Regions from separate parts of the Variovorax sp. VaC1 genome, predicted to be linked through region 1. Evidence: riboswitches for the same ligand, from Rfam matches in the RefSeq annotation. Region 1 holds a riboswitch; the other holds the start of a gene.
The links. Region 1 has a riboswitch for manganese ahead of ACGLHS_RS26415 (sodium:calcium antiporter). Riboswitches for the same ligand answer to the same signal wherever they lie in the genome.

Region 1 (15,504 bases):
CAGCGTGGGCACGGTGACGCGCGTCGTGTACTTGGGCGTGCCGTCGTACTTGCTGCCGATGTCGCTGCTGTAGCTGATGTGGCGCGCGCCCACCAACAGTTGCCACTGCGGCGTGAAGCTGATGGTGTCGCTCACGAACACGCTGCTCTGCCGCGCGGTGCTCGCGGGCAGGTGGGTGTTGTCGGCCAGGTAGGGCTGCAGGTAAGGCAGCGGCCGGAAGACGTTGCCGATGAGCTGCGGAAAGCGCTGGTAGTCGCCATCGGGCGATTGCAGGCTGGAGTACGAGTAGCCGATGACCGTCTCGTGCCCGAGCGTGCCGGTCTTGAAGCGGCCGGTGGCGAACACCTGGCCGGCGGCGGTGGGGTAAGGCTCGGCCTCGTAGCGCGTGTTGCCCTTGAGCACATCGCCGTTCGGCGCGATCTGCGAGGCGTTGAAGAACAGCGCATTGCGCTTGGTGCGGCTGAAGCCCAGCTGCGCGGTCAGGTCCCAGTTGCTGTTCAGCGCGTAGTCGAGGCGCGCGCCGATGTTCCAGGCGTCGGTCTTGTACTGGCCCCAGGGCTGGCCGACCAGCGTGCGCGGATTGAAGCGCGATGCGGCCAGCACGGTGCCGTCGCTGCGCGGGCCGATCATGCCGCTGGCCGCGAGCGATTTGCGCTGCCAGTCGAAGTCGAGCTGCAGCAGCGCATCGCGGTTGATCTTGATGTCGACCGCGCCACTCAGGAAGTCGCGCTTCAGGTCGCCGAAGTGGGTGAAGTCGCCGACCTTCTCGGTCGCGGCATTGAAGCGGTAGCCGACGGTGCCGTTGGCATCCAGCGGACCACCGGCATCGACGGCCGCATAGCGCCCGCCGTAGCTGCGCACTTCGGCGGTCACGCTCGCAAAGCGCTCGCGCGTCGGCCGCTTGACCACGTAGTTGACGATGCCGCTGGGCTCGCCCACGCCATACAGGAAGCCCGACAGGCCCTTGAGCACGTCGACGCGTTCCTTGTTCTCCAGCGGCACGTCGCTGTAGACGTTGGCCAGCAGGCCGTCGCGGCGCACGTTGTTGAAGGAGTTGGCCGAGAAGCCGCGCACGGCCACGCCGTCGAACGACGAGAAGCCCGAGGTCGGCGTGACCGACGGATCGTTGCGCAGCACGTCCAGTGCGGTGCGGGCGCGCTGGGCCTCGATGGTGTCCACGGTGTAGGAGCCGACGGCGAACGGCAGGTCCTGCAGCGAGCGGATGCCGAGCGCGCCGGCGTTGACGTCCTGCACGTCGTAGAGCCGCTCGCGCTGGGCGCTGACGATGACGGGTGCCAGCGTTGTTCCTGAAGCCCCCGCTTCGCTGCCCGACGCCGCCGATGCCGGTGCGACCACGGCCGCGCCCGCCGCCTTGCGCAGCCGCCACCCGCCGCCCGCGCCCGACACTGCTTCGAGCCCGCTGCCCGCGAGCAGCCGGTCGAGCCCCTCGGACACGCTGAAGCTGCCTTGCAGGCCCGGGCTGTCCAGGCCCTTCGTCAGCGTCGGATCGATCGCGATCATCACGTTGGCTTCACGGCCGAAGCGGCCCAGCACGCTGTCCAGCGAACCGGCGGCGATGGCGTAGGGCCGGCTCTGGCCTGCCACCTGTGCAGCCTGCGCCCAGGCCGGCGCCCCGCCCGTGGCGGCCACGCCCAGTGCCGCGGACAGGCAACCGGCGCGGGCAAGCGTGGCCAGTGGAGAGGGCCGGAAACGTCGTTCGGGCCGTGCGATGAATGCCATGTGAAGAGCTCTCTGTGATCGATGGAAATGGAAGCCGCACCGCTTGCTTTTCGCGGCACCTCTTTCCGTTGATGCACGAGATTCCGGAACCTGCCACTTTCCGGCAGGTTTTTTTTCGAGGCGCCTTACCGGGCCGCGACCGTCACCCAGTAGCGGCTCAGGGATTGGCGCCTGACGGGCAGCGTTTCTTCCAGCATGGCGAGCACCGCATCGGTGTCGGCCAGCGGAAAGGAGCCGCTCACCAGCACGCCCGCCACCGCGGGGTCGCAGCGCAGCACACCGGTGCGATAGCGGCCCAGTTCGGCCACGAAATCGTCCAGCCGCATGCGCTCGACCACCAGGCTGCCGTCGGCCCAGGCGGCGGCACTTTCGTCCAGATGGCCCACGGCGCCGACGCTCGCCGCGCTGTAGCGCACGCGGTTGCCGGCGAGCACGCGGGTCACCAGGGAGCGCTCGCCCGCGCTCACGTCCACGGCGCCTTCGAGCACAGTCACCTCGCTTCTTTCGCCACCCTCGCCGTCGAACTCGCGCACGACGAAGCGCGTGCCGATGGGCACGATGCGCCCGTCGCGGCCGAGCACGACGAACGGGCGCCGTGCGGCGTCCTTTGCGGTGGCCACCATGATCTCGCCGCCCAGCAGCCGGAGCGTGCGCGTCGCCGCGTCGAAGCGCACGTCGATCGCGGTGCGCGTGTTCAGCATGACCTGCGTGCCATCGGCCAGCACGACGCGCCGCCGCTCGCCGGCGGCGGTGCGGTGGTCGGCGTTCAGCGCGGCGATGTCGTGCCGCATCGCCCATGCGCCCCACGCGCCCCATGCGCTAACACCCAGGCCCGCCACGGCCTTGAGCGCCCATCGGCGCTGCTGGCGATCGACACCGCGCAGAGTCGAGCGGGCGATCTGCGGGGCCACGGCGCTGGTGCCTTCGCGCAGGTCGCGGCCCAACCCGCACAGGCGCAGCCAGGCGCGCTCGTGGTCGGGGTGCGACTGGCGCCAGCGGTCGCAGGCATCGCTTTCGCTGGCCGACGCGCCGCCGGACTGGATCTTCACCAGCCAGGCCACCGCCTGGTCGACGATGGCGGGATCGATCGGACGAGGCGCATCGGCCGAGGGCCGGAACACGAGCCGCTCGAAGCGGCTGGCGCCGGACTCACTCGCCATAGACTGCGTCGTAGCAGTGGCGGTACGCCTTCACCATCGCCTTTTGCACGACGTTGACGGACACCTGGAGCTGCAGGGCGATCTGCGGATAGGTCATGCCGTCGAGCTGCGCCATCAGGAAGATCTCGCGCACGTGCGGCTTAAGGCCGTCGAGCACGCGGCTCACCGCCGCCAGGGCTTCGAGCACCAGCAACCGGGTCTCGGGCGAGGGGCTCACGGCCTCCGGGAGATGCGCGATCGCGTCCAGGTACGTGCGCTCCAGTGCAAGGCGACGGAAATACTGGGCGGCGATGCGGCTCGCCACGGTCGTCAGGTAGGCGCGCGGCTCGCGCAGCGGCCCCGATTCATTGGAAGAAAGAATGCGCGCGAAGGTGTCCTGCGCCAGGTCGGCCGCGTTGTCCACGTTGCCCAGCTTGCGGCGCAGCATGTCCAGCAACCACGGTTGATGGTCGCTGTAGAGCGTGTGCACGAGGCGAATGGAGGCTTCGGAGGAAGACATGAAGGCTTGCAATGCGATCGCAGCACTTATTGCGAATCGTTCTCATTGTAAGCAGATGGTTATACGCAGGCAACGATTCGATCGGCCCGCGGGTCCGGCGCGAGCGCTCAGCCCAACCGGTCCGAGCGCAGCCGCTGGCGCTCGTCGGTCATCGACCGCGCCGCCATGTAGACCGCGCCGGCGGCCGCCAGTCCGCCCGCGCCGGTGAGCAGGAACAGCAGCAGGATCTGGTACTTCGCGGCCTCGATCGGGTCCATGCCCGCCAGCAACTGGCCGGTCATGATGCCCGGCAGCGTGATGACGCCGGCCGCCGACATCTGGTTGATGATCGGGATCATCCCCCGGCGGATCGACGAGCGGATCAGCTCCGCGAGCGACTGGTGGATGGTCGAGCCCAGCGCCAGCTGGGCCTCGATGCCGGCGCGGCCCTTGGTCACGCCCTCGAAGAAGCTGTCGAGCCCGAGGCTGGCCGAATTGAGCACGCTGCCCAGCACGATGCCCATGAGCGGAATGGCGTAGCGCGGGTCATACCAGGGTTGCGGGCGGATCGCCGTCATCAGCGCCAGCACCACCGTCGCCACGCTCGACACACCGACCGCCGCCGCGCCGATGCGAAAGTTGCCACCGCCCTTGAGCCGCCACGCGGGCCGCACCGCCACCTCGCGCGCGGCGGCCAGGATCATCAGGACGACGATGGTGAGCGTCGCCACCGGCGACGCCGCGCTGAAGACGAAGCGCAGCACCAGCCCCACCAGCAGAAGCTGCACCACCATGCGCGTCGCGGCCCACAGCACCTGGCGATGCAGTTGCAGGTGCAGCATCAGCGAGGCGCCCGCGTTCAGCAGCACCAGCAGCGTGGCGAGCACGAGGTCGGTGGCGTCGAGATGGATGGTGGTCATGCGATGGCCTGCAGCTGGCCTTGCGCCATTTCGAAACGCCGGTGGCCCATACGGTCTGCCTGCTCCTGCGAGTGGGTCACCATCAGGATCGTCAGGCCCGCTTGAAGCTGGCGCGACAGCAGTGCTTCGACCTCGAGCGTGGTCTTGGCGTCGAGCGAAGCCGTCGGTTCATCGAGCAGCAGCACGGCCGGCTTGCGCGCGAGCGAGCGCAGGAGCGCCATGCGCTGGCGCTCGCCCGTGGACAGGCGCGCGATGTCGGAGGCGAGCAGGTCGCCCGACAGGCCCACGTCCGCCAGCCAACCCGTCAGCGGCTCGTCGATGCCGTCAGGAAAATGCCCGGCCGCCGTGGGCGCCCACCATGCGGGCTCAGCCGCCTGGTAGATCACACGGCGGCGCCATTCGGGGCCCGATCCTGCATTGCGATCGATGCCATCGAGCGCGACGGCCCCCTCCCCCGGGTCCATGTCCGCGATCAGGCGCAGGAAGACGCTCTTGCCCGAGCCAGACTTGCCGAGGATGCAGATGCATTCGCCCGCCGCCACGTCCAGGTCGATGAGGCCGCCGGTTCGGGTGCGCAATTGCCTGATCCGCAGACGGGGAAGTGGATCGGTCATGCGGCGAGGCCTGCGAAGAACGACACGACGAAAGCGAGGGGCGTGACCATCGCCGGATGCTAGGCGATGCAGCACCCGCACGAAGAACTTCGACCGGATGCCATACCGCGCCGCTGCGGATAGCCGCCGATGTCAGATTCAGTACACGTCGCGGCGGTAGCGGCCTTCGGCGATGAGGTCGTCGAGCGCGGCGCGCCCCAGCACTTCTTCGAACACCGCATCGACACCCGCGGCCATGCCCGCCATGCTGCCGCAGACATAGACCACCGCGCCGTCGCCGATCCAGCGGCGCAACGTGTCGGCCGCCTCGCGCAGCCGGTCCTGCACGTAGATGCGCGTGGGCTGGTCGCGCGAGAAGGCCAGGTCGACACGCTCGATCGCCCCTTGCGTGCGCCATTGCGCCACTTCGTCCATGAAGAAGGCGTCGTGCGCGCGTTGCCGTTCGCCGAACAGCAGCCAGTTGCGCCGATGCCCGCGCGCGATGCGCTCGCGCAGGTGTCCGCGCAGCCCGGCATAGCCCGAGCCGTTGCCGATGAAGATGCAGGGCACGTCGCCATCGACAAGCTCGAAGCCCGGATTGCGCAGCAGGCGCAGCGCGATGTCCGCGCCCTGCGGCGCATGTGCGGTGAGCCAGCCGGAGGCGATGCCCAGCCCCGACGCATGGCGCGCCTGGCGCACCAGCAGGCGCACGCGCCCTTCCTCTGGCACCGAGGCGATGGAGTAACGCCGGGGCGCCAATGGCGCCAGGTTGTCGGCACGCGACTGGGCGTCGTGCAAGTGCGGCAGCAGCTCGACCAGCGCACCCGGCTGCCATGAAGGCAGCTCGCCATGCGCCGGCGTGAGTTCGATCTCGTACAGCGGCGTGCCGATGCTGTCCGCATTGAGCAGGCGGCGTGCCGACAGCGTCCAGTTGGCAAAGGGCGCCTCGTCGGCCTGTGGCACCGGCAGACCGGCGCTGTGGTCATCGCCCGCACCGGCCAGCACGCCGAGCTTGTGCCGCCAGGCCGCGAGCGCACCCGGGTCGCCGTTGTCCACCTCGATCATCGGGAACATCGATTGCGCACCGGCCGCCACCAGCGCCTGGTCGAGCGTATGGCCGAAGCCGCAAAAGCGCGGGTAGTTCCGGTCGCCCAGGGCCAGCAGGCCGTAGCGCAGATGCGAAAGCACCGCATCGCCGAACTGCGACAGCTGCTGCGCAAAGCGCCGCGCCATATCGGGCGGCCCGCCTTCGCCGAAACTGCTGACGACCATCAGCACGCGCTGGTGATCGCGCAACTGTCCGGCATCGAGCCGCGCCAGCGACGCCAGCGTGACGGCGACGCCGGCGGCCTGCAGTGCGGCGGCACTGCGCAACGCGATGCCTTCGGCCACGCCCGACTGGCTGGCGAAGGCCAGCAGCACGCGCTCGGGCAGCGCGCCGTCGTCGGGCCGGGGCACCGTGCCAAGCGCCGCGCGCTCGGCACGAACCGCGCGCTTCTTGCGCCGCCGGTCGAGGTACAGCATCCAGCCCGTGACCGCGAACACCGGCAGCATCAACGACGCCAGCAGCATCGCGATGCGTCCGGGCAAGCCGAAGTAGGTGCCCATGTGAAGCGGGTAGATCGTCGCCAGGAAGCGCCCGCCTTGCGACTTGGAAGCGTAGCGCTCGTCCTGCGTGACCTCGCCGTCGGGCAGCCGGACCGTCGTGCGGTTGCGCGCGCGGTCGTGCGGCGGATCGGCGTCCAGCCAGGTGAAGAGCACCGAGGGCGTCGCACCCGAAGGCACGCGCAGGATCGCCTGGCTCCATCCACTGGAGTTCTTGGCGAGTTGCTCGAAGGCGGCCCATGCCGGCGCGATGTCGACCGCGCCCGCGTCCGCGCGCGCCATGTTCCGCACACGCGGTGCCGCAGCCGCACCGGCCGCCGGGCGCGCGGCCGTTCGCGCGCCGCCCACCATCACGTCGACGGTGTCGCGCAATGCATCGAAGGCCCAGTACATGCCGGTGGTGGTGAGCACCAGGTACACCAGCAGCGCGCAGGTGCCCAGCACCGAATGCAGGCCCCACAAGAAGGAACGGCCCTTGAGGGCGGTGTCGAAGGTGAGCCATGCGCGCCAGTCGAGCGGCCGGCGCGGCCATCGCAGGTACAGGCCCGAGAGCGACAGCAGCAACAGGCCGCCGGCCAGCACGCCGGCCGTCGTCTTGCCCTGCTCGCGCGGCAGCAGCAGCCAGCGATGCAGTTCCTCGACCCACTCGAAGAAATCGGCGCCAACGAGCGGCGGCAGCGCGGCACCCGAATACGGATCGAGGTAGACGGTCTCGCCGCGCCGCTCGCCCTTGGGCGGCGCGAAGATGACGCGTGCCGCGGCACCCGGCGCTGCGTACACGGTGAGCGTGCCGACCTGCCGTTCGCCGAAGGCCTGGCGCACGGCGCCGAGCAGTTGCGGCGGCGTGAGCGCCGGCGCGGCCTGCGCGGGCACTTCGCGCCCGCCCGGATTCATCGCGTCCAGCAGCTCTTCATGAAACGAAAGGACCGCGCCGCTCAGGCCGATCACGACCAGCACCGTGCCGGCCGTGATGCCGATCAGCCAATGCAGCTGGAACCAGATCTGGCGCAGTCCGGGGAGTTTCATTTATCGCGCACCCACTGCCCAGTCGATCGCCGCGCCGAACAGCTGCCGGCCCGAAGGCGCAAGGTTGGTGAAGGTGTCGTTGTCTAGGAAGAACATCACCCGGCGTGCCGGGGCGAGCGATTCGTAGTCCATCGTCGCGCCCTTCTCGTAGCCGAAGATCGCCGCCTTCTCGGGCTGGCCGTAGAGCGTGGCGATGGTGATGGCGCCCAGGCCGGGCTTGCCCCAGCTCATGGCGGCCTGCTTCACGTAGACGTTGTTCACGCCGGCGGCGAGCCCCGCTGCCATCGGGTGCGGTGCGTTCACGATCCAGAGGTAGCGCTCCTTGGGCGCTTCGCCGAAGTCGACGTCGTGCCGCTTGCCGGTCATCGCGAGGTCGTCCAGGAGGTCGTTCTCCCAGGTGAGCAGGGGCACGGGCAACTGGCGCCACGCGCCGCTCACGTCCTTGGCCGCGACGGTGGACGAGATGACGACGAGGTCCGAACCGTTCGCCACCGCGGGGCTGGCCGACTGGTCCTGCAGCGTGACGGCGTAGCCGCGCGATTCGAGGTGCTGCCGGATCTTTTCATCGACCGGCAGGTTCGGGCCGCTGCGCTGCACCAGCAGCACGACCTTGCGTCCGTTGCCTGCAGCGGTGGAGGTGGCAGAGGCAGCAGGTTCGGTCGCCTGCGCGGCCTGCAGGCCGGCCAGCAGCCCGCATGCGACGAGAAGAGAAGCGGCGCGGCGCGAGAGATGCATGAGCGAATTCATCCTAGAACTCGAAGGTGGTCAGCAGCGACACCTGGCGCGCATCGCCCATCGAGATGAAGTAGGTGTTGACGGCCGAGGGGTAGTAGGTCTTGTCGAACAGGTTCTTCACGTTGAGCTGGAACTTCACCTTGCGCCCGTACATGCGCGTGTCGTACGTGGCGAAGGCGTCGACCGTGGTGTAGGCCGGCAGCTCGAAGCTGTTGGCGGAGTCGCCCGCGCGCTTGCCGACGTAGCGCGCACCCGCGCCCAGGCGCAGCCGGCCTTCGCCGCCGAACACCGGGCCGGCGTCGTACACGGCCGAGATCGAGGCCGTCTGGCGCGCCACGTTCCAGAGCCGGTTGCCCGCGTACAGCGGGTCTTGCGTGGTCTTCGCATCGACGAAGGCATAGCTGCCGATGGCGCTCCAGCGCTTGCCGAGCTGGCCCGCGAAGTCGATCTCGAGGCCGCGCGAACGCGCGGCGCCCGAGGTGCGCCAGTCGGTCAGCTTGGTCACGTCGTTGAACTGCGACACGAGCACGTTCTTCTTGTGGATGTCGAACAGGGCCACGGTGCCGGTGATGCCGCCCGGCATGTCGAGCTTGGCGCCGAACTCCCACGACTTGGCGGTTTCCGGCTGCACGGCCGAGTCGAGGACGAAGCCGCTCGACAGCGGCGCGATGGTCGATGCGGGCTTGAGCGACTGCGTGTAGCTGCCGTACAGCGAGACGGTGTCGCTCCACTTGTAGACCAGCCCCACGCGCGGCAGCACCTTGGAGCCGTCGGTGTCGGTGTTGACCTTGAACGGCCGGCCGCGCCCTGCCGTCTGCGTCCATGCCTGGTAGCGCAAGGCGACGACGGCGATCCACTTGTCGTTCAGGTGGATCGAGTCCTGGAAGAACAGCGACTGGTTGTGGAGCTTGTCGGTCTGGTCGCTGTCGCTGGCCGACACGGTGCTCGAAGGCAGCTCGAGGCCGTACACCGGGAACAGGTAGCTGAAGGTGCGCGTGGTGGCCTGGCGCAGCAGGTCGGCGCGGTAGATCTTGCGGTACTCGGCGTCGACGCCGAACTGCAGATCGTGCCGCATGCCCGCCAGCTGCACGCTGCCGTCGACGTACGCGGTGCCGTAGCTGTCGGTGCTCAGGGCGCCGTGCGTCGCGTCGTTGCTGCGCGTGAGCGTGCCGCGCGTGGCGTTCAGGCCGTTCACGCGCAGCTGGTTGGCGTCGTAGGTCTCGCGGTTGTAGCTGAGGTTCAGGTGGCCGGCCCAGCCGCCGCCGAACTGGTGATCGACCGAGAGCTGGCCCAGGTGGGTTTCGCCGCGCATCTCGTTGAACGGCTCATCGAGCCGCTGCGTCTTCGGCAGGTTCAGCGGACGCTGGGTGCGCGGGTCGAGCGCGGTGCCACGGTCGAAGGGCGTGACGTACTTGCGATACTCGTACCAGAGCACGGCCTGCGTGTCGTCGCCATACCAGGCGAGCGATGGCGCGACGAGGGTCTCGCGGTGCGTGCCGAAGTTGCGCCAGTAGTCTTCGTCGACGTGATCGACGATCAGCCGGTAGGCCAGGCCGTTCTCGCCGATGGGGCCGGTGGTGTCGAGCGTGGCGCCGGTGCCGGTGCGGCCGTTGGCGTAGCCCGATCCGAGCAGCGACACGGCCGTGCGCTGGCGCAGTTGCGGCTTCTTGCTGACCACGTTGATCACGCCGCCCGGGTCCATGATCCCGTACAGCAGCGACGACGGGCCCTTGAGCACCTCGACGCTTTCGGCCGCCGCGTTCATGCCCCGGCCCTGCACCAGCGGCATGCCGTTGTGCATGATCGATCCGTCGCGGTTGCCACCGAAGCCACGCTTCATGATGGTGTCTTGCGTGCTGGCCAGGGTGTTGCCCTGCGTGATGCCGCTGACGTTGTTGAGTGCATCGTCGATGTTGCGCGGGCGCTGGTCGCGGATCACCTGGGCCGGCACCACGTTGACCACCTGCGGGATGTCGAGCACCGGCGCGGTGGTGCGCAGGGTCGATGCGTCGGGCGTGGGCTGGTAGCGGTCGTCCGCGTCGGAGGGCGCGGGCGCGGCGCGGGCCACCACGCGCACGGCGGGCAGCGTGCCGTCTGCGTCGGTGTCGGGCTCGCTGCTGGATGCAGCCGCTTGCGATGCGGGCACCGCCTTGCGCAAGGTGAACTCGCCCACGCCGCCTTCCACGGCTTCGAGCCCGGTGCCGGCCAGCAAGGCGGCAAAGCCTGCGTGCACCGTGTAGCTGCCCTGAATGCCGCTGGAATTCAGCGTGCGGGTGCTGGCAGGGTCGAACGACAGCGCCACGCCGGCGGCTGCCGCGAAACGCCCCAGCACCGACGACAACGGGCCTGCGTCGATGCGGTAGGCCTTGGCCGGCTGGCTCTGCGTACGCGCCGCCGCTTGGCCGACGGCGGGCTCGGCGGCCCATGCCGTCGCGGCGGGCAGGGCCACGGCGGCGAACAGGCACAGCAGGGCCTTGTGCACGGCATGCGTGACGGGCAAGAGCGCGGCGGGGGCAAGGGGCTCACGCGCGCGATCGCGGCGTGACGGGTTCTCGGACATTCGGATCTCCTTCGGCACAGGGTTCGGTGTTGGGCGTCTTCTCTGGTAGGCCGAACGAGATCGAAAAAGATGAAAGCCGGAACGAAAAGAATTTTGAAAAGGCGAACGGATGCGGTGAGCACTGAAGCTCAGAGCGGGCCCAGCGTGACCCAGTAGCGGGTCATGGCAAACACACGCACCGGGAGCGAACGGGCGATCACCGCCAGTGCCTTGTCGGTGTCCTGGAGCGGGAATGCGCCCGACACGCGGAGGTCTTCCACCGCCGGGTCGCAGGCCAGCCGGCCGCGGCGGTAGCGCGACAGCTCGGCCACCACGTCGCCCAGCCGCCAGTCGTTCACCACGAGGCTGCCCTGCGCCCATTCGGCGGAAGCGGGGTCGGCCTGCCGGGGCGTGTCGATGCGGCCACGCGTGAAGCCGACCTGCTGGCCGGCGCGCAGCACGACGGCCTGTTCGGGCGCCTCGGACGCGCGGATTTCCACGGCGTCTTCCAGCACCGTCACGGCCGTCCGGTCACCATCGCGCCGAACCGTGAAGCGGGTGCCGAGTGCGACGATGCGGCCGTGATCGGTCTCGACCGTGAAGGGCCGCGCATCGACCTGCGCATCAACACGCAGGCCGCGGTGCTTCGCGGTCTCGACCAGGATCTCGCCCTCCCGCAGCCGGACGACCCGGCGCGAAGCATTCATCGCCACATCGACGGACGTGCGCGTGTTCAGCAAGAGCTTCGAGCCATCGGCCAGCTCGACGGACTGCTGCTCGCCGGTGCCCGTGCGATGGTCGGCCAGCCACGCATGCCAGCCGCCTTGCGCATCAACCGCCTGCCACGAGAGGTACGCCAGCGCACCGCCCGAGGCCACGACGCCGATGCCGCGCAGCACGCGGCGCCGGTCGGGCTGTGCCGCGCGCAAGGTGGACGCGGCGATATGCCCCGGCACGCGCCGCAAGGTGGCCTGCATGGCCTCGAGCCGTTGCCAGGCCCGCTGATGATCGGGGTGCGCCTGGCGCCAGCGTTGCCACGCGGCCTTGTCGGCTTCGAGCGCATCGCCCGAGCACAGGCGCGCGTACCAGGCAACCGCCTCCTTGCGCACGTCGAGTTCGGTGCGGGCCGGCGCGCCGGTGCCGTGCACCGTGGCCGTCGATTCGGGTTGCGGTGTTCTCACGGTGCGAGCAGGTAGCAATGCTCGATGGCCTTGAGCATGTAGTTGTTGACCGTGCGCACCGTCACGCCCAGGCGCCGGGCGATCTCGGCGTAGGTGAGCCCGTCGAGCTGCGAAAGGATGAAGGCCTGCCGCACCGCCGGCTTCATGCCGTCGAGCATGGCGTCGATGGCCGTGAGGGCCTCGAGCACGATGGCCCGCGCTTCGAGCGACGGCATCTGCGGCTCGGGCAGCGCGGCCAGCGTGTCGAGGTAGGCCCGCTCGAGCGCGCGGCGCCGGTGGAAATCGACCACCAGCCCGTGCGCGATGGTCGCCAAGTACGCGCGAGGCTCAGCCGCCGCCACGGGCTCCTTCTTGCTTAGCACGCGCACGAAGGTGTCGTGCGCCAGGTCGGCGGCGTTGTGCGAGCAGCCCAGCTTTCTGCGCAGCCACGCATGCAGCCACCCGTGATGGTCGCTGTACAACCCCTTCACTTGATGCTGCAACGCGAACTCGGCGGCCGACATGGCTTTCCCACGCAGCCGGTCAAGCCGCGGTCAGAAGTTAATAAGAACTGTTCTCAATTATACAAAAGACCTCATGGCTTGGGACGGGCCGCCGTTGCCGGACTGCATCCGGCATGGTCGCGAAGCGGCGCTACGGGCAGATCGCCACCCATTCGCAGACGTTGAACCCCAGGTAGAGCATCACGACCACCGCCACGGCAACCCAATGCCAGTGCCGCTGCAGCGCCCTGCAAAGCGCGCGGGCCGCGAGTCTCGCCATGGAACGCGGCCGTGCGTCAGCTGAAATACCAAACGACGTACCCCGCGAAGACGAAGTACAGCAGGCCTGCGCTGGCCAGCAGCCGGGTGTCCATGACGCCGCGCCGGAACAGCGACCACAGGAAAGCCACGGCCACCATCGTCACCACGGCGGCGGCCATGAGCGGCCCGTCGAACAGCCACGGCGTGAAGAACAGGCCCAATGCGCTGGGAATCGTCGCCTGGATCATCATGGCGCCGGAGATGTTGGCAAGCGCCAGCCGCTCCTTGCCCTGGCGCACCCAGATCAACGCGTTCATCGTCTCCGGCAGTTCGGTGGCCACCGGGCTCAGCAGCAGCGCCACCATGTGCGGCGACATGCCGAACGCGATGCCGAGCGATTCGAGCTGGATGACGAAGACATGCGATGCCGCCGCGACGACCGCCAGTGCCGCGATGGTTTGCAGCGCCACCCAGAACAGGGGCGGATTGGCGTCCTTCGGGCGGATCTTGAGCGGCTCGAAATCTTCCGCGCCCTCGCTTTCTCCACCCCGAAGCTCGCGCCAGACGTAGATCGCATAGGCCGCCAGGAACAGCACGCCGAGCCACGGCTTGATGCTGAAAACCACCAGGCCCAGGCCCGCCTTCACCACGAAGATCGCCATGAACCAGGCCTGGTCGCGGCTCAGCCTGCGCTGGTCGACAGCAACCTCGTGCCGGTTGGCCAGCCCCTGCTGCTTGCGCCGGTTGGCGATCAGCGCAAAGCCGACCACCGCGTAGGCGATGGTGGCAAGGACCAGCGGACCGCCGAGAGCGGCACCGACACCGATGTCCTTCTGCGCCGGCGTGCTGCCCATCACCACGGCGGTGAAGGTGACCGCGCTTTCCGGCAATGCGGTGCCGAATGCCGCAAGCACGGTGCCGGTGGCGGTGGCGCTGAGATTCAGGCGGTGGCCGAGCCACTCCACGCCATTGACGAAGAACTCGCAGGCGAAATAGATCGCGCCTGCGGACAAGGCAAACAAGACCAATGTAGTAAGCATGGAACGTGGGGCGCCGGACAAGCAGTGAACCATTGGCACAGCAACGTGGCTCGTCCGGCTGACGGTTCACGCTGTGGCCAAAGGTCTCGCTGGTCAAGCCGGAAACCGAGACGGTTCCGGTTGAAGCTCACGCCATGGAATTCGCAGAACTCCAAGACTGTTGACGTGAGCACCTTTCGAAGAACGAAAGGTTAGCTACTCCCCAATGACAGGAGCCGCGATTATGCCAAGCCCGGAAGAAAAAGAGATGACAGGCGATCGAGCCGCGTTGCCATCTCCTCAAACTGCGGGTTGGCTGCGGCGGCCCGGTCCGCGCGCCGGCCCCTTGCCGGAGACGACGATCTCGGCGCTTTCGACAAAACCCTGGATCAGCCGCAGGCGCGGCGATGCGCGCTGCCACAGGATGCCGAAGCGGCGCGGCTCCGACGGCAGCGGCAACGGGATCTTCGTCACGCGCTGGCCTTCCAGCAGCGGCGATGCAATGTCGGGCACCAGCGAAACGCCCAGGCCGCGATCGACCATCATCGCGATGGCCAGCAACGAACTGAGCTCGAAGCGCTCCTGCGGCGCGATGCCCGCCGCGCGCAGGTAGCGGTCGGCCTGCTTGCCGCCGCCGAGGTTGCGGTCGTAGCGGATCAGCGGCGAGGTTCTCAGCAGCTCGTGCGGATCGCGCCGCGCCAGGCGGCTCGGCGCCAGCAGCACCAGCGGCTCTTCGCGCAGCAGCGACCAGTCGAAGGTCTTGGCGAGCACATAGGGCGGGTACAGGCACACGGCCGCGTCGAGCTCGCCCTGCTGCACCGCCTTGTAGAGCGTCGCCGTCGTGCCCGATTGCAAAAAGACCTTGGCGCCCGGATGCGTCTTCACGAAGCGCGCGAGGATGTCCGGCAGCAGGCTGTGAATGGCCGTGTTGATAGTGCCGATGAGCAGTTCGCCACCCGCCGCGTCGCTGCCCAGCAGCGCCTTGATGTCGCCCACCTCGCGCAGCAGGTTGCGGGCCCGCTGCACCAGCTGGTGCCCCGCCTCAGTGGGCTGCACCGTGCGGCCGGCGCGCGCCAGCAGCGGCGCATTGAGTTCGCGCTCCAGCGTGCGGATCTGCTGGGCCACCGCCGCGGGCGTCAGGTCGAGGCGGCGCGCGGCCTCCGACATCGAGCCCGATTCCACCACCAGGAGAAAGCTGTGCAGGTAGGCCGTTTCCATGAAGATAAATTTTCTATCATCTGATCATAGAGAGCATATGTTTTTCTAATCTCATGAACTGCACACACTGCGGTGCATGAGAAGCAAACTGTTCGTTCCCGGCACGCGCCCCGAGTTGTTCGCCAAGGCGTTGGTCAGCGCGGCCGATGGCATCTGCCTCGACCTGGAAGACGCGGTGTCCGAACCGCGCAAGAACGAGGCGCGCAACACCGTGCGGCAACTGCTGCTGCAAGGCAGTGACACCACCGCATCCGGCAAGACGCTGATCGTTCGCGTCAACGCCATGGACACGCCGTACTTCGCGCACGACGTGGCAGCGACGGTGCAGCCCGGCGTGCACATCATCAACCTGCCGAAGCCGGAAAGCCCCGCGCACGTGCGCGCCGCGGTCGAGGCGATCGAGCGCGCCGAACAGGCCAACGGCGTGCGCACGCCCGTCGGCCTGCTGCTGAACATCGAGTCGGCTGCTGCCTTGCGCACCACGTCGCAACTCGCACTGGCCCATCCGCGCGTGATGGGCCTGCAGCTGGGCCTGGGCGATCTGTTC
Region 2 (15,504 bases), on a different contig from region 1:
CCAAGTAGTCGCCGCACACCCCTCCAGCCATCCGACAAAGGGCCGCGTAAGCGGCCCTTTTTGCTGAAAGAATCCGCACCATGCTCGCCCGCACCACCGATCCCATCGTCGCCATCGCCACTGCCTCGGGGCGCGGGGCGGTCGGCATCGTTCGCGTGTCGGGCGCGCGGCTGGCACCGTTGATCGACGCCCTCTGCGGCCGCGCGCTCAAGCCGCGCGAGGCCACGTACCTGCCCTTTCGGGGCGCGGACGGCGAGCCGGTCGACCACGGCCTGGCGATCCACTTTCCGGCGCCTCATTCCTTCACCGGCGAAGACGTGCTCGAACTGCAGGCCCATGGCGGCACGGTCGTCTTGCAACTGCTGCTGTCACGCTGCCTCGAAGCGGCCGCCGAACCCGATGCGATCACGGGCCGGCCGCGCCTGCCCGGCCTGCGCGTGGCGGAGCCGGGCGAGTTCAGCCAGCGCGCTTTTCTCAACGGCAAGATCGACCTGGCCCAGGCCGAGGCGATCGCCGACCTGATCGATGCCAGCACCGAAGCCGCGGCGCGCAGTGCCGGGCGCTCGCTGTCGGGCGCGTTCTCGCGCGAGATTCACACGCTGCGTGATGCACTGATCCACCTGCGCATGCTGGTTGAGGCCACGCTCGACTTTCCCGAAGAAGAGATCGATTTTCTGCAGAAGGCCGATGCGGCCGGGCAATTGGTGAAGCTGCAATCGCAGCTGGCAGCCGTGCAGCTGCGTGCGCGCCAGGGGGCGCTGCTGCGCGAAGGCATCAAGGTCGTGATCGCGGGGCAGCCCAATGCGGGCAAGAGTTCGCTGCTCAATGCGCTGGCCGGCGCCGAACTGGCCATCGTGAGCGCGGTGGCTGGCACGACGCGCGATGTGGTCTCGCAGACCATCCAGATCCACGGCGTGCCGCTGCATGTGGCCGACACTGCCGGCCTGCGCGAAAGCAGCGACGAGGTCGAGCAGATCGGCGTGGCGCGCGCCTGGGGCCAGATCGAGAGCGCCGATGCCGTGCTGTTCCTGCACGACCTGACGCGGGCCGACCTGCCCGACTACGCCGCAGCCGACGCCGAGATCCTTCGCGGCTTGCGCCAGAAGCTGCCGGCGAGCGTGCCCGTGCTCGATGTGTGGAACAAGCAGGACGCGGCGCCTTCAGCCCAACCGGCGCAGGGCATCGCGTTGTCGGCCAAGACCGGCCTCGGCATCGAGGCACTGCGCGATCAGTTGCTCCGCATGGCCGGCTGGCAGGCCGTGCCCGAGGGCGTTTACCTTGCACGGGCGCGCCACGTGCAGGCGCTGGGGCGGGTCGAAACGCACCTCGCACTGGCCGCGGGCCACCTGGCGGCGCAGGCCCAACTGCTCGACCTGCTGGCCGAAGAGCTGCGCCTTGCGCAGAACGCCCTCAACGAGATCACGGGCGAGTTCGGTGCGGACGATCTGCTGGGCGTGATCTTTTCGCGCTTCTGTATCGGGAAATAGCGACACTTGACGACAGACGGCCGGCAAAAACGTAAACAGTTGTAGCCGAATCTCACGGCCATCGCGGATACTTCGGCACAGATGCGGGGTTGAGAAAACATGTCCATCCAGAACCTGAGCCGCGCCATCGCGGAGAACACGAGCCTCGACGCTTTCGCGTTGACGTTCAACGTCCAGCAATGGGAGACCCTCGCGGGCTACCTGCAACCCATCGAGACGAGCGTCGGCGACGTGCTGATCGAACAGGGTACGCCGGACCGCTCGGTGTTCTTCATCGAGAGCGGCGCCATCAGCGTGCACCGCGTCAGCAGCAAGGAGCAGATGCGCCTTGCCGTGCTCACGCCGGGCTCGGTGGTCGGCGAAGGCTCGTTCTTCTCGCGACAGCCGCACTCGGCCAACGTGGTGGTGACCGGCGCGGGCCGTGTGTGGCGGCTCAACGCGATCCGGTTTGCGGAAATGTCGAACCGGCAGCCCAACATGGCGCTGGAAATCGCGATGGCGCTGGGCGCCGTGATCGCCAAGCGCATGGGGCATCGCTCCAAGCGCGTCGCCGTGACCTGAGGCCTCGCGGCACATCGCCAGCAGACCCACCCGCGATGCAGGCCGCACCCGCCCGCAGCGGCAGCCGTCGCTGGTTTCGTTTTGGATTCCGAGAGTAGTCAGTAAGTAAGCCATGGCCTTGATCTGTCCGGTCTGCAGCACGGAAAACCGTGACGGCGCGAATTTCTGCAGAAGCTGCGGCGACCCGCTGGTCGCCACGACCGACCGGATGCCACCGGCACCCAGCCCCGATCGCGAATGGGCCACCACCGCGCCGGCCCAGTTGCGTGCCCCGACCATTCCCGCGCCGCTGTTCGATCCTGGCGAACCCGCGCCTTCGCGCTCTTTCTTCGGCAAGGCGCCTTCGGTGCCGCCGGAAGACGAGCGAACCATCATTGCCGCGCCTGGCGAATCGTCGCGTGCACCCTCGCCGTCTTCTGCTGGTTCGTCGTCGATGTCGGAAGCAGCCCGAGCCGAGCGGGCGGAAAGAAAGAAGACCCGGGTCAAGGTCCGGCGGACGGTTCCGGTCGAGCGGCCGCCACGCAAGCGCGTGATCCTGCTGTGGCTGGGCCTGCTGGTGGTGGCGCTGGTGATGATCGTCGCGGGCTGGTATGGCTATGGGACGCGCAAGGCGCCGGTGGCGGCCGAAGAGACGGCGCCTGTTTCGGAGCCGGCCGCCGCCGTTGTCGCAACGCCGCCGGTCGAAGCGCCGCCAGCGCCCGCCGCCGCCGAACCGCCCGTGCAGCCGCAGGTGACAACGCCCGAAGCTGAAGCGCCACCGGCACCTGTGGTGGCACCTCCTCCCAAGCCCGCCGTCAAGCCGCGCAAGCAGGCGACGGCAGCGTCGTCGCCGCCGAGCGCTCCGGAGCCTTCCGCACCGGCCGTTGCGGCAACTCCGCCGCCGGCACCCGCGCCTGCGGCCGAACCGATGGCCATGTGCGGCGACCGCAACTTCATCGCCAGGGCGCAGTGCATGGCTGCTCAGTGCCTGAAGCCCGAATACAAGGCGCACGCGCAATGCGAAGCGGTGCGCCGTCAGCAGCGCATCGAAGAAGAAAAGCGCAATCCCACGTTGATCAACTGATTTGCCGCTGGCTGCGCGCACTTCGTGTCGCGCATGCTTTCCGTGTTGCTGGGGTGGTCGCCGGAGTCAGGCAGATCCGGCGCCATGACTTCCGTGAAATGGAGCAGACGACCACCCCGTCAGGCTCAGGCGATCAGCCTTTCTGCAGCCGCTCTATAGCGATCGACAGCGCGGCGGGCTTGCCCGACAGCACCAGCGTGTCGCCGTCCGACAGCACCGTGTCGCCGGCCGGCGTGCGGGCCTGGCCATCGTGGCGACGCAGGCTGGCCACGCGCACATTCAGTGTCGGCAACGCGATCTGCTCAAGGCTCTGGCCGATCGCGCGTGCACCCGGTGTGAGGGTGAAGCTGTTGAGCCGCTCGTGGTCGATCTCGTCGGCCTTGTCGTCGTCGGCGCCATGGAAGTAGCCGCGCAGCAGGTTGTAGCGGGCATCGCGCTGGTCTTGCACGACGCGGATCACGCGGCGCATCGGCACGCCGACCAGCGCCAGCGCATGGCTTGCAAGCATCAGCGAACCTTCGATGGCCTCGGGCACCACCTCGGTGGCGCCGGCGGCCTGCAGTTTTTCAAGGTCGTGGTCGTCCTGCGTGCGCACGATCACCGGCACGTGCGGCGCATGGGCGCGGGTGTTGGCCAGCACCTTCATCGCGCCCGGCACGTCGAGATAGGTGACGACCACCGCGCTGGCACGGGCCAAGCCGGCCGCCATCAGGGCCTGCAGCCGGGCCGCATCGCCGAACACCACCGAGTCGCCGGCAGCGGCGGCCTGGCGCACGCGATCGGGGTCGAGGTCGAGCGCCATGTAGGGAATGCCTTCGCGCTCGAGGATGCGCGCCAGGTTCTGGCCGCAGCGCCCGTAGCCGCAGATGATCACGTGCTGCGCGGTGTTGATGGTCTTGCGCGCGATGGTGGTCATCTGCAGCGATTGCTGCAGCCAGTCGCTGGCCACCAGCTTTCGCACGATGGCGTTGCTGTACATGATGATGAAAGGCGTGGCCAGCATCGACAGCACCATCGAGGCCAGCACCGGGTTGGCCAGCCAGGGCGGCAGCAGGCTGCGCTCTTGCGCCAGCGTCAACAGCACGAAGCCGAATTCGCCCGCCTGCGCCAGGTAAAGGCCGGTGCGCAGCGACACCCCCGAGGTGGCGCCCAGCACGCGCGCCAGCACCGTCACCAGCGCCAGCTTGAACAGCAGCGGCACCGCCAGCAGCACGCCCACCAGCAGCCAGCGCTCCACCACGATGTGCCAGTCGAGCGACATGCCGACCGTGATGAAGAACAGCCCCAGCAGCACGTCGTGGAAGGGGCGGATGTCGGTCTCGACCTGGTGCTTGTATTCGGTCTCCGACACCAGCATGCCCGCGATGAAGGCGCCCAGCGCCAGGCTCAGGCCGGCCAGTTCGGTCAGCCACGCGAGCCCCAGCGTGATCAGCAGCACGTTCAGGATGAAGAGTTCTTCGCTGCGCCGCCGGGCCACGAGCGTGAGCCACCAGCGCATGATGCGCGGGCCGCCATAGAGCAGCACGCCGATCAGGAAGGTCGCCTTCAGCAGCGCCAGGCCGAGCGCCTTGGCCAGCGCCTCGGGCGGCGCGCCGAGCGCGGGGATCAGCACCAGCAACGGCACCACTGCCAGATCCTGGAACAGCAGCACGCCCATCACGCGCTTGCCGTGCTCGCTTTCGAGTTCGAGCCGCTCGGCCATCAGCTTGACCACGATGGCGGTGCTGCTCATGGTGAGCGCGCCCGACAGCGCCAGCGTCGTCTGCCAGCCCAGGCGCCAGGAGGGCGGCAGCTGCGTGGAGATGAGCAGCGCGCCGATCGTGGCGAAGGCCATCGTCAGCAGCACCTGCAGCAGGCCGAGCCCGAACACGTGCTTGCGCATGGCGCGCAGCTTGGGCAGGCTGAATTCGAGCCCGATCACGAACATCAGGAACACCACGCCGAACTCGCCCAGGTGGCGGATGCCTTCGGAGTTCTGCGCCAATGCAAACGCATGCGGCCCGATCAGCACGCCGGCCGACAGGTAGCCCAGCATCGGCGGCAGCTTCAGCGACCGGCAGACCACCACGCCGATCACCGCGGCCAGCAAATACAACAGCGTGAGATCGAACGAAGACATAGGCGCCGATGCTAGAGCAAGACCCGTGCGCACGCGTTCGGGAAGGCACCGGGTACCCAGGGCGCGGGCGACCGTCTCCGGGGGGAGCCAGGGGCACAAAGTGCCGGGCGTGGGGACAGGCCCGTGGCCCGTAAAATCCGGCGATGAGCTCCCGCCCCGCCCCGGCCCTTGTGGTCGACCCCGAAGCCATCCTCGCTCGGGCACGCGTCACCTTCGACATCGAAGCCGAAGCCGTCCTCGGTCTGAAGACCCGGGTTGGCCCGAGTTTTGTGGAGGCCGTGCGCAAGATCCTCGACGTTCGCGGCCGCGTGGTCGTGATGGGCATGGGCAAGAGCGGCCACGTCGGCCGCAAGATCGCCGCCACCCTCGCCTCCACCGGCACGCCCGCGATGTTCGTGCACCCGGCCGAGGCCAGCCACGGCGACCTCGGCATGATCAAGTCGGTCGACCTGGTGCTCGCGATTTCCAACAGCGGCGAGGTCGACGAGCTCACCGTTATCCTGCCGGTGGTCAAGCGCCAGAGCGTGCCCCTGATCGCCATGACCGGCCGCGCCGATTCCACCCTCGCGCGCCACGCCGACATCGTGATCGACGCCGGCGTTGCCAAGGAAGCCTGCCCCCTCAACCTCGCCCCCACCGCAAGCACCACCGCCCAGATGGCGATGGGCGATGCGCTGGCGGTGGCGCTGCTCGACGCGCGCGGCTTCGGCTCGGAAGATTTCGCGCGCTCGCACCCGGGCGGCGCGCTCGGGCGCAAGCTCCTCACCCATGTCAGCGACGTGATGCGCTCGGGCGACGAAGTGCCGCGCGTGCCGCCGTCCGCCACCATCAGCGAGCTGATGCGGGCCATGAGCATCAAGGGCTTCGGCGCCGCCGCGGTGGTCGAGCCCGATGGCCGCGCTTCGGGCATCTTCACCGACGGCGACCTGCGCCGCCTGATCGAAGCGGGCGCCGACCTGCGCACGCCCAAGGCGGCCGACGTGATGCACCGCGACCCGCGCACCATCCGCGTCGACGCGCTGGCGGTGGAAGCCGCCGAACTGATGGAGCAATGCGGCATCACCCGCCTGTTCGTGATCGACGGCGCGGGCGTGATCGTCGGCGCGATCAACACCAACGACCTGATGCGCGCGAAGGTCATCTGATGCCTCTCGAGTTCCAGGCCGAGACCTTGCTCGCCGCGCAGGACGTGCGCATCGTTTTCTTCGACATCGACGGCGTCCTGACCGACGGCGGCGTGTACTTCACCGAGCATGGCGAGACGCTCAAGCGCTTCAGCATCCTCGACGGCTACGGCCTGAAGCTGCTGCGCAAGGCCGGCATCACACCGGCCGTGATCACGGGCCGCGACTCCAAGCCGCTGCGCGTGCGGCTCGAAGCCTTGGGCATCGAGCACGTGCGCTACGGCACCGAAGACAAGCTGCCCGCCGCCCAGGCCATGCTCGACCAGTTGGGCTTCGGCTGGGCGCAGGCTGCCGCCATCGGCGACGACTGGCCCGACCTGCCGGTGCTGACACGCGTCGGCTTTGCCGCGGCGCCCGCCAATGCGCATGCCGAGGTGCGGGGCATCGCGCGCTACGTCACCCAGGCACGCGGCGGCGAAGGCGCGGCGCGCGAATTCTGCGATCTGCTTCTGACAGCCTGCGGCCAGTACCGGTCGCTGCTCGACGCGGCCATGGGCCCGAACCGATGACCGACATCAAACGCGCGTGGAACCTGGTGCGCGACGCGCTCGACCGCGCGACGATCTACCTGCCCATCATCCTGACGGCGGCCGTGGCGCTCGGTACGTACTGGCTGGTGCGCAATGCGCCCAAGCTGCTGGAGCCCGCCGCCAAGGTCGCGCCCACGCACGAGCCCGACTACTTCATGCGCGACTTCGTGATCAAGAACTTCCTGCCCAGCGGCGAGCTGCGCAGCGAACTTCACGGCACCGAAGGCCGGCACTACCCGGACACCGACACCCTCGAAGTGGACATGGTGCGCATGCGCTCCGTGTCGCCCGAAGGGCTGGTCACCCGCTCGACGGCCAACCGCGGGCTGTCGAATTCCGACGGCAGCGAGATCCAGCTGTTCGGCAACGCCATCGTCATTCGCGACCCGGCCGTGGGGCCCAACGGCAAGCCGATGCCGCGCCTTGAATTCCGTGGCGAGTTCCTGCACACCTTCCTGGACACCGAGCGTGTCACGTCCAACAAGCCGGTCACCCTCATTCGCGGGGCCGACCAGTTCACGGGCGACACGCTCGACTACGACAACCTGAGCGGCGTGGCCAACCTGAATGGCCGGGTGCGCGGCCTGCTGATGCCCTCGCCGGCGATGCTTGCGCCGCCACCGGCCAAGAAGCGCTGAAAAAAAGAAGAACCCGGAAGCCACTCACGCATGACCACGCCTTCTCCGCTTGTTTTCATCACCGGCGCATCGAGCGGCATCGGCCAGGCCCTGGCCGCGAGCTTCAGCGACGCGGGCTATCGCCTGGCGCTGGTCGCGCGGCGCACGGGGGAGATCGAATCGTGGGCCAAGGCTCGCCAATTGAGTGCCGATCGCTACCAGGTCTATAGCGCGGACGTGGCGCAGACAGACAGCATCGTGGCCGCCGGCGCCGCCTGCATCGCGCAGCAGGGGCTGCCCGACGTGGTGATCGCCAATGCCGGCATCAGCGTCGGCATCGACACCGCGCAGCGTGAAGACCTCGACGTGCTGGCGCAGACCTTTGCCACCAACAACGTCGGGCTGGCCGCTACCTTCCATCCGTTCGTGGAGGCCATGAGGAAGCGTGGCAGCGGCCGGCTGGTCGGCATCGCCAGCGTGGCCGCCATTCGCGGGCTGCCGGGGCACGGCGCGTATTGCGCCAGCAAGGCCGGCGTGGTCGCGTACTGCGAGAGCCTGCGCGGCGAACTGCACAACAGCGGCGTCAAGGTGGTCACGCTCTGCCCGGGCTATATCGACACGCCGCTGACGCAGGGCAACCGCTATGGAATGCCCTTCCTGATGAAGGCCGAGGACTTCGCCGCGCAGGCGCTGCGCGCCATCGAGGCCGGCACGAGCTACCGCGTGATCCCGTGGCAGATGGGCGTGGTCGCCAAGATCATGCGCATGCTGCCCAATGCCGTGCTCGACCGGGCGGTGCAGGGCCGCGCGCGCAAGAAGCGCAGCGGGGAAGCCTGAACAAGCTGAAGAAGAAAAGGCGCAAAGGCGCCACACGTGCAGACCCATTGAAAAAGGCTCCCGAGGGAGCCTTTTGTCTTCGTGCGTTGAAGCGCGTGGATCAGTAGCCGCTGTTGCCGCCACCGCCGTAGCCACCGCCACCACCGCTGCGACCACCACCGCCGCCGCCACGGGGGCCAGCGCCGTAGGGGCTGCGGAAACCGCCATCGCCACCACCGCCCCCGCCACCACTGCGGCCACCGCCGCCGTAGCCGCCACCGCCGGAGCGACCACCGCCGCCGCTGCGATCGCCGCCACCACCGTAGCCGCCACCACCACCGCCGCCGTAGCCACCGCCACCATAACCACCGCCGCCACCACCACCGTAGCCGCCGCCACCGCTGCGCGGGGGACGTGCTTCCATGGGACGTGCTTCATTGACGACGACGCTGCGGCCGCCCAGAGGCTGACCGTTCATGCCGGTGATGGCTGCCTGCGCTTCCGCGTCACTGCCCATCTCGACGAAGCCGAAGCCCTTCGAGCGGCCGGTGTCGCGCTCCATCATGACCTTGGCGCTGGTCACTGCGCCGAACTGGCCGAAGGCCTGCTCGAGATCACCGTCGCGCACCGAGTAAGGCAGGTTGCCGACGTACAGTTTGTTGCCCATCAAGGGACTCCTATAAACACATCAAGAAAAGCGATGGAGTCCCGAAAGCATCACTCAAACGAGAGCCGTCGAGTCGCGCGAAACTGACCGATCACCGAACTGCCTCCCCACCAAAATGAAGAGGGAGGCTCGTGCATTATGGGTGAAATATCCGAAAAGCAAGCAGAAAATTGCTTCTTGCGGTAGCACTTGTCAAAACTTTAAAAGCTAGCGCACGCTTACGGAATCGGGAAGAGGTCCTTGGCGTTACAGGTAGAATCCGCCCCGTCATTGGGGAGTAGCCGCCTTCCGATTTGCGAGAAGGGCCCGCGTCAACAGACTTGTCCTGTCCCACACAGGACATGGCGCGTGCAGTGAACACACCTGGCGAGACCTTTGACCGTGCAACTTCGGGAAATATGGCCGAAGGTGTTGCACGGTCAATTGCGTCCTTCGGCCCAAGGAACCCACGTTCATCATGGAAGCTTTTCTCGTTGCAACCGGCGTAGTTGCGCTCGCCGAAATGGGCGACAAGACCCAACTTTTGGCCCTCTTGCTCGCTGCCCGTTTCAGGAAACCCTGGCCGATCGTGCTCGGCATCTTCGTCGCCACCATCGTCAACCACGCCCTTGCAGGTGCCGTGGGCAACTACATCACGCACTGGCTCGGGGCCGAGGCCCTTCGCTGGATCCTGGGCGGCTCGTTCATCGCGATGGCCGCCTGGATGCTGATTCCCGACAAGCTCGACGATGACGACGCCCCCGGCGTCTCGCAATTCGGCGTCTTCGGCACCACGGTCATCGCGTTCTTCCTGGCCGAGATGGGCGACAAGACGCAGATCGCCACCGTCATGCTCGCGGCTCGCTTCACCCAGGACTATTTCTGGGTCGTTGCCGGCACCACGCTGGGCATGATGCTGGCCAATGCACCGGTGGTGTGGCTGGGCGACAAGATCGTGAAGCGCGTGCCCATCAAGCTCGTGCACGGCATCTCCGCCGCGATCTTCCTGGTGCTCGGCATCATCATGATCATCGGCTGGTAGCAGTCGTTATCCGACGGGGCGATATACTGCCCCTTGCGCCGATTTGCTTCAGCTTGCGGGCGCTTTATAAATTCAGCTAAAGACAGGCGCGGCAGACCCGGCTCGTTTTTGGCGAGGCCGGGTTTTTTCATTCATGCCGTCACCTTTGGTCGTCACTTCGCAGTCGATGCAGTTCGCGGGCCCGCTGGCCCTGCGCAGCGGCACGTCGATCAGCGACTACACACTCGCCTACGAGACCTATGGCACGTTGAACGCCGACCGCAGCAATGCGGTGCTGGTGTGCCATGCGCTCAATGCCTCGCACCACGTCGCGGGGGTCTACGAGGGCCAGGCCCGCTCCGAGGGCTGGTGGGACAACATGGTCGGGCCCGGCAAGCCGGTCGACACCGACCGCTTTTTCGTGATCGGCGTCAACAATCTCGGCTCGTGCTTCGGCTCGACCGGCCCGATGCACGTCAACCCGGCCACGGGCAGCATCTACGGCGCCGACTTCCCGGTGGTGACGGTCGAAGACTGGGTCGACGCCCAGGCCGGGCTGCTGGATGCGCTGGGTATCCGCACGCTCGCGGCCGTCATGGGCGGCAGCCTCGGCGGCATGCAGGCGCTGTCATGGACGCTGCAGTACCCCGACCGCGTGCGGCACGCCGTGGTGGTGGCCAGCGCGCCCAACCTCACGGCCGAGAACATCGCCTTCAACGAAGTCGCGCGCCGCGCCATCGTGACCGATCCCGACTTCCACGGCGGCCACTTCTACCAACACGGCGTGATCCCCAAGCGCGGCCTGCGCATCGCCCGCATGATCGGCCACATCACGTACCTCAGCGACGACGTGATGAACGAGAAGTTCGGCCGCATCCTGCGCAGCGCGGTCGAGGGCGAAACGGTCGGCCTCGACTACCGCTACTCCACGCAGGACGTCGAGTTCCAGATCGAAAGCTACCTGCGCTACCAGGGCGACAAGTTCAGCGAGTACTTCGACGCCAACACCTACCTGCTGATCACCCGCGCGCTCGACTACTTCGACCCGGCACGCAGCCACGGTGGCCAGCTCAGCAAGGCACTGGCGCAGGCCACGGCCAAGTTCCTGCTCGTGAGCTTCAAGACCGACTGGCGCTTCTCGCCCGCGCGCAGCCGCGAACTGGTGAAGGCACTGCTCGACAACCGCCGCAACGTGAGCTACGCCGAGATCGATGCGCCGCACGGGCACGATGCCTTTCTGCTCGACGACGTGCGCTACATGGGCGTGGTGCGCTCTTACTTCGAACGCGTGGCGCAGGAAACGAGCGCCGCCGGGCCGCCCCAAGGCGCGGGCCCCCTGAAGGGGGTTGGCGCAGCACACGAAGTGGCAAGCCTGGGGGGGAGTACTACTGCATGAGCGACCTCGACACCCAACGACTGATTGCTGCACTGGTGCCCCAGGGCTCGCGCGTGCTCGACCTCGGCTGCGGCGACGGCGCCCTGCTCGACCTGCTGCAGCGCGAGCGCGGCTGCACCGGCTACGGCGTGGAGATTGCCGACGGCAACGTGCTGCAGTGCATCCGCCGCGGCGTCGACGTGATCCAGCTCAACCTCGATGAAGGCCTCGCGATGTTCGACGACGCTTCGTTCGACGTGGTGCTGCAGATCGACACGCTGCAGCACCTGCGCAATGCCGAGGTGATGCTGCGCGAGACCGCGCGCGTCGGCCGCTTCGGCATCGTCGCCTTTCCCAACTTCGCGCACTGGCCCAACCGCCTGAGCGTGGCGCGCGGCCGCATGCCGGTGACGCGCCGCCTGCCCTACCAGTGGTACGACACGCCCAACATCCGCGTCGGCACCTTCAAGGACTTCGAGATGCTGGCCGGCAAGAACAACCTGCGCGTGCTCGATTCGTTCGGCCTGCAGAACGGGCGCGACGTGCGCTGGCTGCCGAACGCGCGCGCCAGCACGGCCGTCTTCAAGTTCGAGCGAGGCGGCTGAGCCGCGAGCACCGCACCGGATGAGCTTCACGCTGGCGCAGCCGGTTCACAGCGAGCTGGTCATCAAGAAGAGCCGCTTCATCGGCTGCGTGCAACCGGTGAGCGACCGGGCCGCTGCGCTGGCCGTGGTCGCCTCGCTGCGTGCCGAACACCCTGCCGCTGCCCACGTGTGCTGGGCGCTGATGGCCGGTGGCCAGTCGGCAGCCAACGACGACGGCGAGCCCGGCGGCACAGCCGGCCGCCCCATGCTGGAAGTGCTGCGCCATCAGGAGATCGAAGGCTCGCTCGCGACCGTGGTGCGCTACTTCGGCGGTGTGAAGCTCGGTGCGGGCGGCCTCGTGCGGGCCTACACCGATGCCATCGCTCAGGCTCTCCTGGGTGCCACGCTCGTGCCGCTGGTGCGGCAGCGCAGCCTGCGTTGCGCGGTGCCCTATGCGCTCGAAGGTCTGGTGCGGCGCGAGCTTGCAGCAGTGGGTGCGGTGCTCGACGACGTGCGGCACGGCGATGACGTGCACTTCGCCTTCACGCTCCCCGCGCCCGAGGCCGATGCCTTCATCGCCCGCCTCGACGATGCTGCGCAAGGGCGCGTCGTCTGGCCGCAGGCGTGACGCGCTTGGCCGGTACCGCTGGTGCCGCTGGTGCCGGTGCCGGTGCCGGTGCGGGCGTTGTCGCTGCCATGGCGAAGATGCCGCGCGGCGCCACGGCCGCAGGTGCCGCATCGTCGTTCGGTCCGCGCCGCGCCATCTCCGCCGTCACGATGCCGGTGGGCACGGCCAGCACGCCCCAGCCCAGCAGCATCATCACCGAGGCGATCGCGCGGCCCAGGTCGGTCTTGGGCACGAGGTCGCCAAAGCCCACCGTGGCCATCGTCGAGATGGCCCAGTAGATCGCCACCGGAATGCTGGTGAAGCCGTGCGTCGGGCCTTCGACCACGTACATCAGCGTGCCCATCACCAGCACCACCAGCATCACGAAGCCGACGAACACCGTGATCTTCCGGCGGCTCGATGCCACCGCCAGCACCAGCGCGCGGTACTCCACCGAGTAACGCGAAAGCTTGAAGATGCGGAACACGCGCAACAGCCGCAGCACGCGCACGTCGATCAGGTAGGCCAGCTCGGGCGCGAGCGCCACCAGGAAGGTCGGCAGCAGCGCGAGCAGGTCGATCACGCCATAGAAGCTCAGCGCATAGCGCAGCGGCTTGTTCACGCACGACAGCCGCGCGATGTATTCGAGCGTGAAGAGAATGGTGAACACCCATTCGAGCGCATTGAACACAGGGCGCCACTGCTCGCGGATCGACTGCACGCTGTCCAGGATCACCACCAGCACGCTGGCCACGATCACCGCGATCAGCGCCAGGTCGAACAGCAGCCCGGCCCGCGTGTCGGCCTCGAAGATCACCGTGAACAGCGTGCGCCGCCATCCGCTGGCGGGCTTGTCGAAACGGGCGTCGGTGGTGGACGAGATGGCGCGTGCGGCGAGAGCGGAGTCGGTGTTCGGGCTTGTCATCTTCCAGGGCCTGGGTGGCATGAGCGGCCATTGTCATGCGCGGGAGCGACTTATTCGGTTACGCTTATTGCGCAATGAAGTGCCGCAGGCCATGAGTGCGTTCTTACGATAGTCCCTTTCTTGAGGAGCTCCCCTTTGGCTACACAGTCCCCCTTTTTCGGCAAGCGTGATCGTGACACCGACTCGTTGACGTCCCGCCCCGCGCCGCTGGTCGGTTCGGGCACCAATCTCTCCGGTACCCCCGTCAATCCTTCATCGCTGACCGCACAACAAGGCGGACTCGGCACCGCTGCGGCTGCAGCGCCTGCGGCCAAGGAAGGCGGCAGCAAGCTCACCGTCGGCCCGAACATCAAGCTCAAGGGCGTCGAGATCACCGATTGCGACACGCTCGTGGTCGAAGGCCTGGTCGAAGCGACCATGGACTCGCGCCTGATGCAGATCGCCGAGCAGGGCGAGTTCAAGGGCTCGGCTGAAATCGACATCGCCGAAATCCGCGGCGTGTTCGACGGCAACCTCACCGTGCGCGAGAAGCTCGTCATTCACTCGACCGGCAAGGTCACCGGCAAGATCCGCTACGGCAAGATCGTGATCGAAGAAGGCGGCCAGCTGTCGGGCGAGATCAGCTTCGGCGCCAAGGCCTAACGCAGTCTTCGGTTTACACGCTGTCCGGCTTCAGGCCGGCGGCGTCCATCCCAGGCGCTCCAGCAAGGCACCGGCCGCGGCCGGTGCCTTTTCCTTGGCGCCGTTGATGAAGTAGACGAACACGTCGCGCTTCTTCGTTGCCGATCCGGCCCAGCCCTGCGCGCGCTCGGCCCAGGTGTCGAGCGCCTTCGGCCCGTAGCCGGTCTTGAGCTTCGCGTCGGCCATCATGAGCCGCGCATAGGCGAAGTCGCCTTCGGGCTCCTCGAACGACGGAAACTTGTCGGCATCGGTGAACACCGTCGACACCTTGTGCTTCTTCGCGAGCGCCTTGTAGGCCGGCACCATGAAGCTCTCGTGCCGCACGTCCATCACGTGGCGCAGCGTGCGGCTGCCCTCCTTCTTCGGCAGCAATTCGAGAAAGGCTTCGAAGTCTTCCGCATCGAACTGCTTGGTCGGCATGAATTGCCAGACGATCGGCCCCAGCTTGTCGCCCAACTCGGCCACGCCGCTGTCGATGAAGCGCTTGATCGAATCGCCCGCGCCCGACAGCAGCTTGCGGTTGGTCGCGAAGCGCGAGGCCTTCATCGAGAACATGAAGTCGGCCGGCGTGTCGTCGTGCCATTTCCTGAAGGTCTCGGGCTTGAAGGTGCTGTAGTAGGTGCCGTTGATCTCGATGGCACTCAGCTTGCGGCTCGCGTAGTTCAGCTCCTTCGCGTGCGCGAGACCCTGGGGGTAGAAGTTGTCGCGCCAGGGCTCGTAGGTCCAGCCGCCGATGCCCACCCTGATGTCCACCTTGGTCCGAGTCGATGCTGCCTTGCTCACATTGCGCTCCGGGTTGAGATCGCCCGCACTCTACGCGCGGTCGCGCCAAGGCGCAAAATGCGTTTTTTTCGTCACCCGCGGAGAACCCACGATGAACGCCCCCCTGCACCGCGAAATGCCCGCAGGCCTGCTCGATGCCGAGCGCGCCCTCTCCGACGTCACCGCCCGCTGGGACGGCGACATCGTCAAGCAACTCACCGACTACATCGCCATTCCCGCCAAGTCGCCCGGCTTCGACAAGGACTGGTCGGCCAACGGCTACCTCGAGACCGTGCTGCGCAATGCCGCCGCCTGGGTCGAGGCCCAGAAGGTCGAGGGCCTGAAGCTGGAGATCGTGCGCCTGGAAGGCCGCACGCCGGTGCTGTTCTTCGAAGTGCCCGCCACCGGCACCGACATGACCGAGACCGTGCTGATGTACGGCCACCTCGACAAGCAACCCGAATTCACCGGCTGGCGCAACGACCTCGGCCCGTGGACGCCCAAGTACGAGAACGGCCTGCTCTAC

Region 2: it holds a riboswitch for manganese, as region 1 does, so the genes downstream of both, ACGLHS_RS21820 (TMEM165/GDT1 family protein) here and ACGLHS_RS26415 (sodium:calcium antiporter) in region 1, are expected to answer to the same signal.

The regions. Positions count from the first base shown of each region.
Region 1 covers NZ_JBIGLT010000007.1:172,000-187,503, forward strand. The annotation lists gene ACGLHS_RS26360 (TonB-dependent siderophore receptor) at 1-1,740, opposite strand, end outside; gene ACGLHS_RS26365 (FecR domain-containing protein) at 1,866-2,900, opposite strand; gene ACGLHS_RS26370 (sigma-70 family RNA polymerase sigma factor) at 2,890-3,399, opposite strand; gene ACGLHS_RS26375 (ABC transporter permease) at 3,507-4,298, opposite strand; gene ACGLHS_RS26380 (ATP-binding cassette domain-containing protein) at 4,295-4,876, opposite strand; gene ACGLHS_RS26385 (PepSY domain-containing protein) at 5,051-7,522, opposite strand; gene ACGLHS_RS26390 (hypothetical protein) at 7,523-8,269, opposite strand; gene ACGLHS_RS26395 (TonB-dependent siderophore receptor) at 8,271-10,817, opposite strand; gene ACGLHS_RS26400 (FecR domain-containing protein) at 10,946-11,977, opposite strand; gene ACGLHS_RS26405 (sigma-70 family RNA polymerase sigma factor) at 11,974-12,480, opposite strand; gene ACGLHS_RS26410 (hypothetical protein) at 12,611-12,739, opposite strand; gene ACGLHS_RS26415 (sodium:calcium antiporter) at 12,756-13,760, opposite strand; yybP-ykoY riboswitch at 13,768-13,976, opposite strand; gene ACGLHS_RS26420 (LysR family transcriptional regulator) at 14,040-14,957, opposite strand; gene ACGLHS_RS26425 (HpcH/HpaI aldolase/citrate lyase family protein) at 15,034-15,504, shown strand, end outside.
Region 2 covers NZ_JBIGLT010000005.1:385,172-400,675, reverse strand. The annotation lists gene yidC (membrane protein insertase YidC) at 1-8, shown strand, start outside; gene mnmE (tRNA uridine-5-carboxymethylaminomethyl(34) synthesis GTPase MnmE) at 81-1,487, shown strand; gene ACGLHS_RS21860 (Crp/Fnr family transcriptional regulator) at 1,587-2,048, shown strand; gene ACGLHS_RS21855 (zinc ribbon domain-containing protein) at 2,161-3,111, shown strand; gene ACGLHS_RS21850 (monovalent cation:proton antiporter family protein) at 3,245-5,230, opposite strand; gene ACGLHS_RS21845 (SIS domain-containing protein) at 5,374-6,375, shown strand; gene ACGLHS_RS21840 (KdsC family phosphatase) at 6,375-6,923, shown strand; gene lptC (LPS export ABC transporter periplasmic protein LptC) at 6,920-7,582, shown strand; gene ACGLHS_RS21830 (SDR family oxidoreductase) at 7,613-8,398, shown strand; gene ACGLHS_RS21825 (RNA recognition motif domain-containing protein) at 8,499-9,044, opposite strand; yybP-ykoY riboswitch at 9,305-9,468, shown strand; gene ACGLHS_RS21820 (TMEM165/GDT1 family protein) at 9,502-10,065, shown strand; gene ACGLHS_RS21815 (homoserine O-acetyltransferase) at 10,199-11,440, shown strand; gene metW (methionine biosynthesis protein MetW) at 11,437-12,024, shown strand; gene ACGLHS_RS21805 (IMPACT family protein) at 12,044-12,631, shown strand; gene ACGLHS_RS21800 (ion transporter) at 12,576-13,535, opposite strand; gene ACGLHS_RS21795 (polymer-forming cytoskeletal protein) at 13,671-14,177, shown strand; gene ACGLHS_RS21790 (DUF72 domain-containing protein) at 14,208-14,999, opposite strand; gene ACGLHS_RS21785 (M20 family metallopeptidase) at 15,091-15,504, shown strand, end outside.